Regions from separate parts of the Paenibacillus sp. tmac-D7 genome, predicted to be linked through region 1. Evidence: riboswitches for the same ligand, from Rfam matches in the RefSeq annotation. Region 1 holds a riboswitch; each other region holds the start of a gene.
What was found. Region 1 has a riboswitch for cyclic di-AMP ahead of FKP33_RS08895 (hypothetical protein). Riboswitches for the same ligand answer to the same signal wherever they lie in the genome.

Region 1 (4,212 bases):
GTGCTTCCCGGCGAGTGGGTTGTTGTTTACGGCTGCGGAGGGGTAGGTCTATCGGCGGTCAATATCGCCTCCGCTATGGGGGCGAATGTGATCGGCGTGGACATCAACGATGCCAACCTCGATTTGGCGAAGCAAATGGGAGCCGCTTACACGGTCAACAGCAGGACGACCGATCCGATTGCAGCCGTCAACGAAATGACACAAGGCGGAGCGGATGTGTCGGTAGACGCGCTCGGGCTGTCGCAGACGGCGGTTAGCGCGATCAGAAGCTTGCGCAAGCGCGGCCGGCATCTTCAAATCGGCATGACGTCGAAGCAGGATGCGGGGTCCATCGCGATTCCGGTCGATGAGATGATCCTGAAAGAACTTTCTTTCATTACGAGCTTCGGCATGCCGGCGCATCGCTATCATGCTGTACTGCCCCTCGTATCCAACGGGAAATTGACGCCGGGGAAAATGGTGACGCGAGAAGTTTCGCTTTCCGAGGTGAACGGCATATTCGAGGAAATGAGCAGCTTTACAAATACGGGAACGTATGTCGTCACCAAGTTCGGGTAAAGCGGCGTTGGCCGGCAGCTGCCGGTATAGTCGTGTTGGCGGGCGCCGGCAATGCAGGTCAAACTCGGCGAGTTGTGAGCAATAAAGGAAGAATTTCTGCTATTCCGTGTGTACTTAATGAAATTACAACCTGAATTAAATATTTTATTCGAGATTATCGTTAAATATAACGACATAAATAAGAAGAATAGTGTATAATAAACAGGAATAACATGTTATTGAAAAGGCGAATGCCAGCTTGGCTGCCGAGCTAATCCGACTTCATGAAAGAAAGGATGGATCATGCATGGAAAACTCCTCGATTAGCGTAGACCTGGGTGTAATCTTGTGTAAGCATTGCGCTGAAATTATTGGCACGTTCGATTCCGAGAAGGTGACTACGTATTATTCGGATTGCCAGGAGCCGGACTGCTTGGAAACGAGAAAGAACCCCAATAACCAACAATGAAAGCTATCGGGAAAGCTCTGCAACATGATCAAACCTAACGGGATTTGAAGCTCTCGCGGGTGTATGGCGGGGGCTTCTTTATTTATATCTGTGCGCTCGTATAAAGCGCTTGGCAAACCATCCGCGATATGAGATAGTATCATGTAACCGGAAGAAGGGGATGGGGTAATGAACGTTCAATATTTCGCGGATATTCTTGATAAGGTGCGGATCCATAAACCGCTCGTGCACAATATTACGAATGTAGTCGTAACGAATTTCACGGCGAACGGCCTGCTGGCCTTAGGAGCATCGCCGGTTATGGCATATGCTCACGAAGAGGTTGCAGAGATGGCGCAAATCGCCGGCGCCCTCGTCTTGAATATAGGCACGCTGGACGACCGTATCGTTCACGCCATGCGGATCGCGGGGCAATCGGCGAACGCGCATGGCGTTCCGATTGTTTTCGATCCGGTGGGAGCCGGGGCGACGGCATATCGCACGGAAACGGCCCGTTCGCTCATGAAGGAGCTGCGGATCTCGGTACTTCGAGGCAATGCTGCGGAAGTGGCTAACGTCGTCGGGAAATCGTGGAGCATTAAAGGCGTGGACGATGCAGGCAGTGCGGCCGGGGAAGTGCCTGCGCTTGTCCGGCAAGCGGCGCGGGCGATGAGCTGTGTCGTCATCGTCACAGGCCGTGACGATTATGTGAGCGACGGCGAGGCGACGTATCGGGTGAGCAATGGTACGCCGCTGCTGACCCAAGTGACCGGAACAGGCTGCTTGCTGACTTCGGTGGTCGGCGCCTTCCTTGCGGTGGAGAACGATCAAGCGGCTGCTGCTGTGGCGGCATTGGCTTATTATGGGGTTGCCGCAGAGCGAGCGGTCCAGATCGCCGGCTCCGACAATCCGGGCAGTTTTCAGATCGAATTGCTGAATCAGCTGCACAAGACGGATGGCGAAGTTGTACGTCGGCAGGCGAAAATAACTCGCGTGGAGTAAGCGACCGGAACAACTTCTCAATGAATTGTAAGATTTTGGATTATTGACTTGCGAATAGCAGTTTTGTATGATGAAATCACGCTTAATTTCCGGTTTACACGAAACCGGAAAGCGGGGGAACCAATGAAATTGGGGCGAATCATTCCATGTAGGGAACCATCTTTCCCGAGCCCGACAGCTAACCTCGTCAGCAGTAGATGGGTCAAATTGTGTATGTATGCAGACTTGCATCGTTGACCCGTGAATCCGGGTCTTTTTGTGCTCCAGACCCGTCGCAGTCCAGGACGATAAGCGCTAGATGATAGCGCATCCTGGCTGGATTCGGGTCTTTTTTGTTTTTATGATAACATCATAGCTTAAGTAAGGAGGATCATGATGCTCCAGCGAATTACTTCTTCCCACCTGCAAGAACTGACAGATGTTCAAAAAGAATACCTGCGAAACCATTGGATTCCACAAGAAGGCGAATATATAGCTATGGGTGACCACGAAGAGATGATTTATTACTTGAACGGGGTCGAGAAACATAAAGCGCTTCCATTATTAACGATCGGACAAATGTTAAGCTACTTAAATAAACATGACCATTCCGTCCGTATTCAACATGTTTCCGGAGAATGGGTCGTGCAGACCTCTATGATTGAAACGAAGGCTATTGAATTAAGTCATGCTTTATGGGAAGCGTTTAAATCGGTTTTGGACAAGAACACAACACGATGATGTTGTGTTCTTGTTTGTATGAGACCTGAAACCGTCGATTTTTTTTCGCGTATTGCTAAGGAAACAAGATGAGGTGAGTAATGGAACAGATATTATTGGAGTTTATTGGCTATTTCAAACAATTATCGTACATAGGCGTCGTTTTGGCGCTGACTTTCGAGTTTGTTCCGGCAGAGCTGGTTCTTCCCCTCGTCGGTTATTGGGTCTATGAAGGGGATATGAACTTGGGGCTGGCTATTCTGGCAGGGACAGTCGGAGGGGTAACAGGACCCTTGACTCTATACGCATTAGGAAAGTATGGGGGGAGGCCGGTGATAATAAAGTTTGGCAAGTTCTTTTTTATACGGACGAAAGAGATTGATAAGGCCGAACGATTTTTCCATAAGTATGGGGCGGGCGTAGCTTTTCTGGGCCGGTTTATCCCGGGGGTTCGGACCGCTGTTTCGCTTCCGTGCGGCATGGCCAGAATGAGTGTCTGGAAGTTCTCGTTATTTACGTTTTGTGCCATGCTGCCTATAACGAGTTTATACGTTTATCTTGGGTACAAGCTTGGTCCCAATTGGCACGAGGTCGGGGAGCTGGCGAAGGGGTATTTGTTCCCGGTTGCCGCCGTGATTGTGGCCGGTCTTCTCGTTTATTCAGCTGTGAAATTATTCAATCGCAATAAAGAAAGAACGACGTAGGAGACGAAAGACGGTGTGGTTTTTGAATGGTAAAATTTTAACGGGCATGGAGGATGCGGATGGTTCATGTCGAATATGTGAGTAATTATTTTACCTTCACGGAACTGAGATGGTGCCCATGTTAGAACATATAAAAGAGAAGACAAGTGATTACCTGCTGACATTAATTCAAATCATGCCTGATATCATTGTTTTTAAAGACGGTAAAGGGGCATGGGTTGAAGCGAATGATGCTGCGCTGCAGTTATTTGAGTTAGACCGTGACGCGTATAAGGGGAAAACAAATCTTGATTTTCAACGTTCTAAGCCGCATATGGAAGAGTTTTTTCATACATGCGAAGAAACCGACAATGAAGCCTGGAGACGAGGCAAAACGATTCATTTTGAAGAAAAATTCAAGCGTTCCGACGGCTCGACCGTAATTATCGAGTTTATTAAAGAACCTGTTATGGCCGAGGATGGTCGGCGGGAGTGGTTAATTGTTGTCGGCCGCGACATTACTGAACGAAAGTTAATTCAAGATCATTTGAACGAGCAAAATGTGGTTCTGGAAATGGTTGCCAAAGGCAGGCCGCTACAAGATATTTTAGGTCACATTATTGAATTTGTAGAGAAGCAAACAGAGGCTGTTTGTTCCATTCTGCTGCTTGAAAACGATTTATTAAAACATGGAATGGCTCCCCGTCTTCCGGCTTCTTTCTTGCGGGCTGTAGACGGCATACGAATTGGACCGGACATGGGTTCTTGCGGAACCGCCGCCTATTATAACAAAAATATTATTGTATCTGACATTGAGAATGATCCGTTATGGCGGGATTTCCG
Region 2 (4,212 bases), on a different contig from region 1:
GCAATAACCGATTCCGAGACGATTGCCCATCGCAAGTCTCCGGGCGGCCGCACGAGGATGCACGATCAGCCCGGCCTCCATCAGATCGTCCCATGTGATAGCCGACTCTTCGTTTCGACCGTCGGTCCTCACGTTGGCCAGTGCCGTGCGAATCGCTTCGACCGATGCGTTCTCGACGCCGATATCGCCCTTGCTTGTCGCCGCCTCCTGCGTCAGGAAGGCATGCTTCGCGCCGGGTACTTCCTTCGTAATAATTTTGCGAATACGCTCCCCGGCATGATCGGGATCCGTGAATACGATTACGCCCCGCCGTTCTTGCGCAAGCTTAATGCGTCGAATAACGTCCGCATTGATCGCCGAACCGCCCGTTTCGATGGTTTCCGCTTCTACCGCTCGTTTAATGGCTACCGTATCGTCCTTACCTTCCACTACGATAATTTCTTTAATCATGTGCACGTACCTTCCTTCGTGAACAAGAGAAAAAGAAGAGGGACGCCTCACGAGCACCTCTTCTTATCTGCCGATCTATATATAATGAATGTAGTCTTTCCGAATTGCAAGCGCCTAATCCGCCGACGGTTTTTTGGGACCGATAATGTATACCGTATAACCGCGCTTCGTACCGAAACGAGTTGCATAGTCACCGTTCTCGAAAAAGACGTCGATCTTGTTCCCTTTCACAGCGCTGCCTGTATCTTCGGCTCGGCGGAAGCCGATGCCCTCGATATAGACCCACCAGCCGATCGGGATCACTTTAGGATCGACTGCAATCGTGCGACCTTCCGTTACCTTCGCGCCCGAAGAAGTTACGCCGTATTGCGGATGACTTTCATCCTTGCCGGTGGATGACACCCCCGCCGAATAAGCGGTTAGCGTAACGTTTTTGATTACTTGCTTGTAGCCGAATTTGACGCCGTTCTTGGTCAACTCCTCGACGTTCGGCGATGAAGAGGACAGAACGACAACCGGATTTTTCGTCCCGACGGCCACAATGCGTTGTTTGCTCTCGGTTTGTACTTGCTGATCCACGACCTGCTCCGACACAAGCACGCCGTCTTCATACACTTTCTCCAGCTTCTTCACAAGGAGGCCCTTCTGACCTTCCTGCAATACTTGCTCTTTGCCCTTTAACAATTGGGGCTCGCTCTTGGTTACTGTATCGAATGCGATCGGTTCTTGCACATCTGCTGTTTCTTTCGTCACGCGGACAACCTTCAGTTCCGCATGAGGGCTTACTTCCGTTTCCTTAGCCGGAATGACTTTATCGAGTTCGCCCACAGGGACGTTCAAATCCTGCAGAGCGGCCTCTACCGTCTTGCCAACCGTGTAAACTGTCTTCGTCTCGCCGTCGGCGGTTAATTGCACCGGCGTCGTATGCGTGATCGCAATGCGGTCGCCCGATTTCACCTTTGCATCCAGCGCATGGGAAATACGGTCGTTCTCGCTTACTGCGATTCCTTGCTCATCCAGTACTCGTTGCAGTACCTCTTCCCGGGTTTGGAACGTGCGTTCCTGTCCGTCTACAACGATCGATACGCGCTTAATGGCCGTACCGTGCAACATCATCAAGAACATGAAAGTCATAGCGAATGAAATGAGAGCGATAATCGAAATCATACGCAAGTTTTCATGCGTCCATCGCAACGCGAAGGTCATGCTGGATGATCGTCTTACATGGGTTTGCCCTGGTGTTTCAGCGCCCACTTGTTCGGTCCTCCTTAAAGCCTCGCCATTCGAGTGTTATGCATGATAAGATTCTGACGCGACTATGGTAAATTGTTTGATTGCCATTACCAACGTTTGTGCTGCTGACATCAGAGTATCCACTTGCCTGCCGTATTCACCCCCCTCGGGTGTAAAGAGTAGCCAGCTTGGACACGAATCCCTTTTACGGGAAACACAAAAAAAAGTCAGCGGAGAAGAGGAACCTTCCCGTGACTTTTCTCATTTTGTCCAAATGAAAATAAAAGCACACGACAATGCGTTACCTCTCTCTAGACGCTTACGAGGTTAGCTGACGGATTCGGACTTGAGAGTCGCCCTACCCCGGGACAGTTGCCCGCCCCAGAGATTCACCCCTAAAAAACACCTTGGCAATCATGAATGGACCGCCGCGATGTGGTTCCCCCGTTTTCCTTTCGGAAACTCAGCGATGTTGGAATTCTGGTAATCGTATGAAGTTATTATTGAGTGTACGACGCGAGGGGTTTGGTTGTAAAGTATACAAACGTATAAAAAAAGAACGGTTTTTACCCATTTTCGTTTAAATATACTCATTACGCGAATAAAATACATCTATATCTCATTCGCACGAACCGATTTAGCTGTTTTCTTTATTTTTCTCGATTCGCTATAAGTAACAGCGTTTATGCAAGCGTTTCCCAGAGCCCGACACACTCACTTTAAACGAAAAAGTTCCATCGCATTTCGAGTCGTCGCTTCGGCTAATTGCTCGATCGAAATGCCCTTGATTTCGGCCGCCGTTTCGGCGACAAGACGGACGTAAGCGGACTCGTTTCGCTTGCCCCGATATGGATGCGGAGTTAAATAAGGCGCATCGGTTTCAATCAAAAGCCGGTCCATCGGCACCTTCTCGAGTACCTCTTTCGGTTGCTTGGCATTTTTGAAAGTTACTGGGCCGCCGAAAGAAATGTAAAAATTCATATCGAGACACATTTTGGCCGTCTCCCAGCTGCCGGAGTAACAATGCATCACGCCGCCGACCTCCGCCGCTTTCTCCTCGCGCAGCGTTTGTACGACGTCTTGATGCGCATCGCGGTTATGGATCGCAATCGGCAGGCCGACCCTGCGGGCCAGACGAATTTGTTCGCGGAATACCCGATTCTGTACGTCTTTCGGCGACGTATCCCAATGGTAATCAAGCCCGATTTCGCCGATGGCAACCACTTTCTCGTGACGACACAACGATTCGATCCAGGCGAGATCTTCTTCCCTCATATCTTTGGCTTCCGTCGGATGCCAGCCCACCGTCGAGTAGATGAAATCGTACTGCTCAGCCAGCGCCAAGGAGCTTGGAATCGTCTCCCGATTAAATCCAATATTCACGATTCGACTTATTCCGTTGTCTCTTGCGCGCGCAATCACCTCGTGTCGGTCTTCATCGAATTGCGGCGCATTCAGGTGTGCATGTGTGTCGATTAGCATAACGTTTTCTCCTTCATCTTCTATATGTCGTTTAAGATCTTAGCAGCTTCCGAATTTCTTTATCCAAAGCTGGAAGATGTTTCAATACGAGTTCCTGCGGGTAATACAGGTGGTATTTTCCGTTCTGGATCCCGCTGATCGAACGCACGATTTCGGATTTTCGCGAGATTTCCGTCAACGTGTCGTGCGCATCGAGCAATAAAATCGGCAGTTTCTCATCCTGTTCGCCCGGCCGGTACACATCATAGGATTGATCGGACGGGAAATCGACTTCCAGGTAATAGGAGGGATCTAATCCTAGATTGCCTATTTTTTCACGAAGCCGTTCCAGCATGCCGACGTCCATAATTTCCAGCGTTACATATTTGAATAAACGCCGCTGCAAGAAGCGTGAGCACAAATCAGCCAACACCGCATCCTCTTCCATCGTCCATTGCATCAGCACCGTTTGCATCAACGCTTCATCCAGCAAATGGTATTCTTCTGTGGTCAGCCGATTGCCGAACAAGCTGGGCAGCGGTTCGAGCAGAAAGTGGAACGGATACCCTTCTTCAAACAGTTGTTTGGCTCTTTGAAAAATTTTATGCAGGACGACTTCCGCGCTTCGGGTAACCGGATGGAAGTACACTTGCCAATACATCTGGTATCGGGACATCAAATAATCCTCAACGGCGTGCATCCCGCTTTCCTTAACTACGATATGTCCTTGATACGGCCGCATCACGCGCAAAATTCGCTCCAGATCGAAGGTGCCGTAATTTACGCCGGTGAAATAAGCATCGCGCAGCAGGTAATCCATCCGGTCCGCGTCCAGCTGACTCGAGACGAGGCTGACGACGATTTCTTGCTGGTACGTCTTGGCAATAACGCCCGCTACCTGCTGCGGGAACGTCGGAGAAACGCGTTTCAGCACTTCGTTGACTTCCGTGTTGCCGAGTACGATTCGGCATGACCAATCCTCATGGTGAGTCCCGAACGTTTTCTCAATCGAATGCGAGAAGGGACCGTGTCCGACATCATGCAGAAGCGCCGCGCACAAGCATAACA
Region 3 (4,212 bases), on a different contig from region 1:
TCGATATGATTGCCGGCAAAATAATCGTACGCGCCATAGGCCCCGGCTAGTAACACAACTGCAACTCCTGCGGATAATGCGAGTGTTTTCGTTGTCATCAATACGCCTCCTTCAATTGTTAACACTACAATTCGTAGTGTAATTGTATAAAGAAAAATCCCTTAACGGGACCGATCCGCGATATGACTCGCTCAAACGCCACGGCTTCAACTTAAAGCAGCGACAAGAAAAACAAACCCGACAGGAAAACCACAACCGGCAGCGACACGATCGCCAGCTTTACCGGCAGTCCCAGCGAAGGCTCGCCTTGCGGATCGAGAATTTGCCGGATCCGGTAGTTAATCGAGGTATCTGCGAAAGAGACGTACGCGAAGTCCATCGAAGCGGTCCGTTCCCGCTTCTTCATCAGCTTCAACAAGGCGCTCCCCAAGCTCGCCGGCGATCCCATGACCGCCATCGCCTCGCGATCGGCCAATATCTCCCGCGCAATCTTATAATGATGGTAACACCAGCGCAGAATCGGGATATAACGCATGACCGAACAAGCGAGGTGCAGCAAGAACGTCTTCAGCGGATCTCGATGATTCCGGTGATACTGCTCGTGGTACACGACCGCTTCCAGCTCATCGCGATCGAGCAGCTTCAGCAATCCGGTCGATAAGATGATCTTCGGCCGGAACAATCCGAGCGTCAGCGCGATCGGCTCCGCGCACATGACGACCAGCAGATCAGGCTTGTCCGCGCTGAACCGGGCGTTCAGCTCCTGCGTCGACCGCTCATGCCGGGAAGCGAGCAGCTTCCGGTAGGCGCGCCTCGACAAGCAGACTTGCTTCGCCCAGATCCAGAGGCTTAAGCCGAACGTATAAGCGACCAGCACGCTAAGCAGCGGCGTCACCGAATCGAAGCCGAGCGCCTTCAGCAGACTGCTGCAAATTTCAAAGACGTTGAACCGAAGCGACCAGCCGAACAGAACATGAGCCGCATATAGCCCCATCTGGACCCACACGATCAGCGCAAGGACGAACGCAGAAGCAAATAACATTCTAGACCGATTTTCCCACATGGCCTATCTTTCCTTTTTCAGGTCTTTAATTTTTTGTTCCAGCTTCTCGATCATCTCCGCATCGGCCTCTTCCAGCGCGTCGAGCATATGATTGACAACCAGCGGACCGAAATCTTCGAGCAGTTCGTGCGCAATTTCCCTCGATTGAATATCCAGAAAATGTTCTTTTGAATGCACCGGCTCGTACACCGACGCCCGCCCCGCCTGTTTCTTCATGAGCACGCCTTTGTCGACCAAGCGGTTCATCACGGTCATGACCGTATTGAAGTTCAAATGCTCATCCTGCTGCTCCAGCTTCTTCTGGACTTCTTTAATGGACTGATTCGGATGCGTCCACAGGATGTCCAGCACTTTCGACTCCAGCGGTCCGAAGAACCGTTTCAAGCCCTTCTCATAAAACTTGAAGCTATGAATTTTCATTTGCCATGCACCCCACACTACAAATTGTAGTGAAGCTATAAAGCGTTGTCAAATCCTCTCAATGAATCCGGGTCTTATACAGCTTTGTGCCATGGTCCTGGGTACCGTACCGATACTATCGGCCGCCCTCGTATGCGCAATCGCGAGCTTTCGAGGCGTTCCGACAATCGTTCACGAAGCACGTGTAAAAATTACGGAAGGCCCGGCTTCCGCATTTGTATGTATCCGCTTACAATGTCAATCTATCTAGTATACCCGCCCGGTTTCGTTTTAATCCCTGTATTTATTACAAGTTTGTGACAAAAGAAGGATATCGTCACTTTTGCTCGAATAACTGTACTTGGAAAATAAAACAGAAAATATTGCCGAATTTCTGCGCGCAGAAAACGGGGGAACCAGTTTTTGGGTGAATTGATCTCGCTTCAGAGTGATCATAGGGAACCTTCAACCGAACCCTTCAGCTAACCTCGTAGGCTCTGGAAGGGGAAACTTCTTTGAAGAAGCTTGTCAGTTTTGTTTTTTCCGCAGCACTGTTTTGCACGATTTCGGTAGGCAGCGTATTTGCTGAAACCCCATTAAGCGCAGCGGTTAACGAAGGTTTAGGCTCTCCTTACAAGTGGGCGGGCACAACAACCAACGGCTTCGACTGCTCCGGCTTCACTTCTTGGGTGTTCGACAAACTCGGCGTCGACCTGCCGCACTCCTCCAAGGGCCAAGCCCAGCTCGGCACCACGGTGGAGAAGAACGACCTCCGTCCCGGCGATCTTGTCTTTTTCAACACGGACGGCAAAGGCATCTCTCATGTCGGCGTATACGTAGGAGACGGCAAATTTTATCACTCCGCCACGAACGAAGGCGTTGTGATCACGAAGATGACCGATTCTTATTATGCGAAGCGTTATGTAACGGCCCGTCGCATCCTTTCGGATGATCAATATGGGCAGGTTATGACCGACGCCAAGTAACCATCGCTAAGACGTAAACGATTCACTTGTCTGGAAAGCCCTCGGCTTGAACCGACGATCCCGCACCTGCGTGCCGGTCGATTACGGGACAAGCCGCCAGGGCTTTCTGTCTTTTTATTCCGGGAAGGAGCCGCAGCCGCGGAGCCGTGATCCAAACAGCGAAAAAAAAGCCGTTCTCCCCGTCGTTAGACGTGAAGAACGGCTCTTCTGGTTTAACCGAGCAAGCGATGCAGCGTGCTAATCACGCGTTCTTTCTGAATCGGCTTCACGATAAAATCTTTCGCGCCCAGGCTGATCGCTTCGATGACCAGCTTCTGCTGGCCCATTGCGGAGCACATCAGCACTTTGGCGTTGCGGTCGTACTTCATGATGTTTCGCAGCGCCTCGATACCGTCCATTTCGGGCATGGTGATGTCCATGGTAACCAAATCGGGCTTCAGCATCCAATATTTCTGGAGCGCCACAACGCCGTTCTCCGCTTCGCCGACGACCTCATGCCCCAGTTCTTTCAACATTCCACCGATGATCGCACGCATAAATGCCGCATCATCCACGACAAGCACCTTAGCCATTGGAATCGCCCCTTTTGTCCGAGTCTGCTGTACGCCGCTCTATGTTTTCGACCCAAATTTTCCAATTTTGTGATATACTCATATTATATAGGCTTCTAGACCTAATTCCGATTAAAATCCGACTAAAGTAGATCAATTCAGCTTTAACTCGTTCCTTTTTCCGATATATTTCAACAAAATTCGTAAAGCTCCGGAGAAGCAACGCTCGCAAGAAGCAGCCGGGGCCTTACCGTAGACAACAGAAGTCGAGCGAAGGGAGTAATCCGCACGTGGCTAACCGGAAGATCCTCATTGTGGAGGATGAGCCCGAGATTCGCAATTTACTTAACAACGCCCTTACGGATGACGGTTTCGACGTGTACGAAGCGACCGATATGCAAGAAGCGATTACGCAGTTCGACGCGGTCGAACCGGATTTGATTCTGCTGGACATCGGCCCCCCGGCAACCGCCGGCCTGGAGACGTGCGCGGAGCTCCGCAGCTATTCCAACGCCCCCATCGTGCTGATCAGCAGTCGAAGCGGCTCGAGCGACATTATTCAAGGATTAGAGCTTGGCGCCGACGATTATATCGTGAAGCCGTTCGACCCCGCGGTGCTCGTCGCCCGGGTGCACGCGAACTTGCGGCGCACCGCCATCTTTCGCAGAGATCGCAAGTGGGAGGCGAGTGCCCCCGCCAAGGATGACGTCATTGCATACGCCGGTCTCGAGATCGACCCGGTCCGCTTTCAAGTGCTGCTGGACGGCAAGCCGATCGCGCTTGTGACCAAAGAGTTTCAGCTGCTCGTCCATCTCGCACGCAACCCCGGGACCGTCTATACGCTGGAAGAGCTGTATGCCTCGGTTTGGGGAATGGAAAGTCACGGGAATACGCGTACGGTCATTGTCCATCTCAGCAATCTGCGCAAGAAGCTGGAGCCTCTCCCTACAAGGCCGACCTACATTCACAATATTCGCGGAGTAGGCTATAAATTCGATCCCAAATAACCGGTAAAGTCCGTCCTTTCGGACGATGAGGAGATTCCATCTCATGGTGAACGAGAAAATTTTGATCGTCGAAGATACGGAAGACATTCGCGATATACTCAGGCTCTACTTAGAGCCGCAAGGCTTCCAGGTCATGGAGGCAGGCAGCGGGGGCGAAGGGCTGGAGCGCTTCGAGCGGGATTCGCCCGACTTGGTTCTGCTGGACA
Region 4 (4,212 bases), on a different contig from region 1:
GGGGTGACATTTGAAGGGCAGCGATCACAAAAGTAAATTTTTACTCACCAATCGCGAACGCGAAGTATTTGAACTGCTGGTGCAGGACAAAACGACGAAAGATATCGCGCAGCAGCTGTTTATCAGTGAGAAAACCGTACGCAACCATATCTCCAACGTCATGCAGAAATTAAATGTAAAAGGGCGTTCGCAAGCGGTTGTCGAGCTGATTAAGCTTGGGGAGCTGCAGATCTGAGGAAATCCAATGGACCTAACAAAGTCTTCTTTTTACGGTTCTTCTTTGCGGAGAATCGTAAGACGAGGGCTTTTTGGTTTGTGGAGGAGAGAAAAACTTGCCCTTTGCGTTTGAGTGTGGTATGATTACTTTAATCATATATTTGAAACCTTGATTCACATATTGCAAAGGGTTATCATTTGTGCGATGGTACCTTTTTCAATGTGTGAATTTTTTATTTGTTTCCAAAAATAAAAAGTACATGTTAAATAAAAATTTGGAGGTCATATTATGCAAACAGGTACAGTGAAATGGTTTAATGCTGAAAAAGGTTTTGGTTTTATCGAAGTGGAAGGCGGCAACGACGTGTTCGTGCATTTCAGTGCAATCACAGGCGATGGTTTCAAATCGTTAGATGAAGGTCAACGTGTTGAATTCAATGTCGTACAAGGAAATCGCGGTCCGCAAGCCGAAAATGTTGTAAAGCTGTAAACCCAAAGCAAGCTGCCCTAACAAATATGGAGGGCAGCTTTTCTTTTGGATCATAAGGAGGGGTTCATCATGTATTTTCGGAAAAAATTGTTAGAGGATATCCCTACGGAAAATACGATGATTTGGTCATGTGAAAATGAAGACTGTAAGGGTTGGATTCGTGACAACTTTGCCTTTGAATGTCAGCCGATTTGCCGACAGTGTCTTGCTCCGATGGTAAGCAGCATGAAGATACTGCCGTTGCTCTTAAACTCGAACATCGACTTTAAATCACTTAAAAAAGGTGTGCAGATTTCTTAGCTGTCGCCCCCCTAATCAAGCCTTCTTTTTACGTTTCCTCTATAAGAGGGATCGTGAGATGAAGGCTTTTTGGTTGTTGGGGAAAAGAAAAAACGCGATTCATCGAGTAAAAAGCATGAAATAAAAGACCGCATGATATGTAAGCGGTATCACGCGTCGTTTTATCAAAACGATGTCTAATATCTTGATTTCATCTGTTTTACAGCTTTTTTGAATAAGCGTATGATACAACTCATGAAAACAAAATAACGTTTCTAATTCTAATTCGCTTAATTTCCCTTTGGGAAAGCGGGGGAACCAAACTCGAGCTTTGCTTATTGGTGTGAGAGCCAAAAATCAAAGTTTGAAGGGGTGAATCCTTGGACACAAACATCGGTAGTGTTTTTGTCCGAGGTAGGGTGCAACTCTCACCACCCGAATCCGTCAGCTAACCTCGTAAGCGTTGTGTGGAGGAGATGGGGAAACTGTGATCGTCTAACGTGACCACAGGGGAAGCGCCTCTGTGGCTTTTTATTGCCAAAAACCGGGATATCAAAAATGAAATGCGTCTTTATCGCTGAGTCCTTTAGGGGATCGGGGGAACCATTCGGTAATGGGCAAGGTTGTTACACCGCTTATTACTTTGGGGTGAATTTCTAAAGCAATCCCGTACATTTGTACATTTGCTTAGAATAGGGCGACTCTTACGTCCGAATCCGTCAGCTAACCTCGTAAGCGTAAAAAGAGAGGCGATTTTGTCGTGCGAAAGATACGGTTTTTTTGCCGTACCCAGGAAGCCGCGAGAAGAGTCCTCTTCTGTCAGGCTTCTTTTTTTATGTCTCTTTAGGATTTGAAGATGTACAACCGTTTGTGACTTTAGGAGTTGATATTTAATGTGGATAAAAACACAGCAACATCGGGTAAAATATCCAAATCATGAAGCAGAGAATCGGCTTCAAAAGGGGGAAGCATTCAAGATGATGTCTGCTTTGAAACGGTTCTTAATCGGTCGTCCTTTGAAATCCGAAGAACTCGCGGAAGAGAAGTTGAGCAAATTTAAGGCTCTTGCCGTATTATCATCGGATGCACTGTCTTCTGTTGCTTACGGCACGGAACAAATATTGCTGGTTTTAATGACAGTAGGTTTTGTGGCATTATGGTATTCCATTCCGATTTCCATTGCTGTATTAGGGTTATTAACGATTTTAATTCTTTCCTATCGCCAAACCATATATGCTTATCCGACGGGGGGCGGGGCATACATCGTATCGAAGGAGAATCTGGGGGTGCCTGTCGGTTTATTAGCAGGGGGATCCTTATTAGTTGATTATATTTTAACTGTGGCTGTTAGTATTTCTGCTGGAACCGATGCGATCACATCCGCTTTCCCTGGCCTTCACGACCATCGTGTTCTCATTGCTATTGTGATGATTGCTTTTTTGACCATCATGAATTTACGGGGAATCACGGAATCGGCTTCTATCCTTGCTTATCCGGTTTACCTGTTTGTCACTCTAATTGTGCTTCTTATCCTGAGCGGGTTATATAAATATGCTGCAGGCGGTGTTTCTGCAGCGCCCCAAACTCATGATATGGCAATCTCGGGAATTAGTTTATTTATACTCCTTAAGGCTTTCAGTTCCGGCTGTTCCGCATTGACCGGGGTTGAGGCCGTATCTAATGCAATACCTAACTTCAAGGCACCGGCGGAGAAAAATGCGGCAAGAACCCTGATGATGATGGGACTTATTTTAGGCAGCTTATTTATGGGGATTAGTTTTCTAGCCTATACCTATGGCATTACACCGAGACCTGAAGAAACCGTCGTTTCCCAAATCGCCGCTTCCACGTTTGGCCGGGGGCCCATGTATTATGCCATACAAGCTTCTACGGCTTTGATCTTATTTCTCGCTGCGAATACAGCCTATGCCGCATTTCCGCTGCTTGCCTACATGATGGCAAAAGACAAATTTATGCCCCGTATGTTTACCGCCAGAGGGGATCGACTCGGGTTTTCAAACGGGATCATCGTACTCGGTGTTTTATCGGCTATTTTAATTGTTATTGCTCAGGGACATACGGAAGGCCTGATTCCTTTGTATGCTTTAGGCGTGTTTATTCCGTTTACCTTGTCCCAAACAGGAATGATGCGCCGCTGGTGGAAAATGAAACCGAAGGGTTGGGCTATCAGCTTTTTAATCAATACAATCGGAATGATCACAACGTTCTCCATCTGCTTAATCTTTTTGATTACAAAATTTTCACAAGTATGGATCATATTCCTTTTCCTTCCGGTTGTTATCTATTTCTTTATTCGTATCCACAAGCATTACCTGAATATGGCTAATGAACTGCGGATTGATCCGATAGCAGAGACGCCAGTGACCAAAGGAAATGTGATCGTTGTCCCGGTGGCAGGGGTTAATCGGGTCGTTTTAAATACGATCGGGTATGCCAAGTCGATATCAGAGAACATTATTGCCGTTTATGTTGCTTTTGACGACGATGATGCACAGAAGATGGAGAAAAAATGGGAGGAGTGGAATTCAGGCGTTCGGCTTGTTATTTTAAAATCCAGTTATCGGAGCATACTGAGACCTTTAATTAAATTTATCGATACAATTGAATGGAAAACCAGCGAGACGGATTATGTAACGGTGATGATTCCGCAATTTATTACAAGGAGTTGGTGGCACAATTTTCTGCATAATCAATCCAGTATATTAATTCGTGCCTATTGATTAAATCGAAAAGACGTTACGATTTCGACTGTACCTTTTCATTTGAAGCATTAATTAGAGCTGCTGCGTTCAGACCAAAATCCACGAATGGAGGCACCTGATGTTGAATTTATTTAAGCTGGCGAATCTTCATCCTGATATTGAAGCTGTTCACGAGGTCGTCCAGGCTTTAAAGGCTCGCATTGATGGTAAAGAAGTCGGAATTAAAATCCTGAAGAATGAAGCCGGTCATTACTTTTATGAACTAAGTCATTATTATAGAGGAGCGGATAATGCCAACCCGTACGTTTCAACGGACAATCGGTTTGCTTCAGTCGAAGAGGCGGCACGGGGAGCGCTCCGGTCGGCAACGATGTTTTACCGGAGCACCGATGAGGGTGGAACTTGGTTGAAGAACGAATCCTTTTATCCGTAATATCAAGCGAAGATTTTTGTGCCGGCGGCCCCCTGCCCCGCACGAATCTGAAGCAGGACCTCCGCAATTGC

Region 2: it holds a riboswitch for cyclic di-AMP, as region 1 does, so the genes downstream of both, FKP33_RS22650 (resuscitation-promoting factor) here and FKP33_RS08895 (hypothetical protein) in region 1, are expected to answer to the same signal.
Region 3: it holds a riboswitch for cyclic di-AMP, as region 1 does, so the genes downstream of both, FKP33_RS24105 (C40 family peptidase) here and FKP33_RS08895 (hypothetical protein) in region 1, are expected to answer to the same signal.
Region 4: it holds a riboswitch for cyclic di-AMP, as region 1 does, so the genes downstream of both, FKP33_RS11410 (APC family permease) here and FKP33_RS08895 (hypothetical protein) in region 1, are expected to answer to the same signal.

Annotation. Positions count from the first base shown of each region.
Region 1 is NZ_VIDW01000009.1:74,747-78,958, forward strand. It holds gene FKP33_RS08880 (zinc-binding dehydrogenase) at 1-558, shown strand, start outside; gene FKP33_RS08885 (GapA-binding peptide SR1P) at 845-1,006, shown strand; gene thiM (hydroxyethylthiazole kinase) at 1,175-1,987, shown strand; cyclic di-AMP (ydaO/yuaA leader) riboswitch at 2,057-2,195, shown strand; gene FKP33_RS08895 (hypothetical protein) at 2,363-2,707, shown strand; gene FKP33_RS08900 (DedA family protein) at 2,788-3,390, shown strand; gene FKP33_RS08905 (diguanylate cyclase domain-containing protein) at 3,509-4,212, shown strand, end outside.
Region 2 is NZ_VIDW01000048.1:17,603-21,814, forward strand. It holds gene rnmV (ribonuclease M5) at 1-450, opposite strand, end outside; gene FKP33_RS22650 (resuscitation-promoting factor) at 565-1,656, opposite strand; cyclic di-AMP (ydaO/yuaA leader) riboswitch at 1,984-2,162, opposite strand; gene FKP33_RS22655 (TatD family hydrolase) at 2,398-3,165, opposite strand; gene FKP33_RS22660 (HD domain-containing protein) at 3,197-4,212, opposite strand, start outside.
Region 3 is NZ_VIDW01000059.1:3,494-7,705, forward strand. It holds gene FKP33_RS24090 (YceI family protein) at 1-98, opposite strand, end outside; gene FKP33_RS24095 (M56 family metallopeptidase) at 212-1,042, opposite strand; gene FKP33_RS24100 (BlaI/MecI/CopY family transcriptional regulator) at 1,067-1,483, opposite strand; cyclic di-AMP (ydaO/yuaA leader) riboswitch at 1,837-1,974, shown strand; gene FKP33_RS24105 (C40 family peptidase) at 1,978-2,448, shown strand; gene FKP33_RS24110 (response regulator) at 2,661-3,020, opposite strand; gene FKP33_RS24115 (response regulator transcription factor) at 3,290-4,006, shown strand; gene FKP33_RS24120 (response regulator transcription factor) at 4,050-4,212, shown strand, end outside.
Region 4 is NZ_VIDW01000013.1:45,913-50,124, reverse strand. It holds gene FKP33_RS11425 (helix-turn-helix domain-containing protein) at 11-235, shown strand; gene FKP33_RS11420 (cold-shock protein) at 506-706, shown strand; gene FKP33_RS11415 (cold-shock protein) at 776-1,006, shown strand; cyclic di-AMP (ydaO/yuaA leader) riboswitch at 1,263-1,463, shown strand; cyclic di-AMP (ydaO/yuaA leader) riboswitch at 1,551-1,739, shown strand; gene FKP33_RS11410 (APC family permease) at 1,963-3,726, shown strand; gene FKP33_RS11405 (hypothetical protein) at 3,827-4,141, shown strand.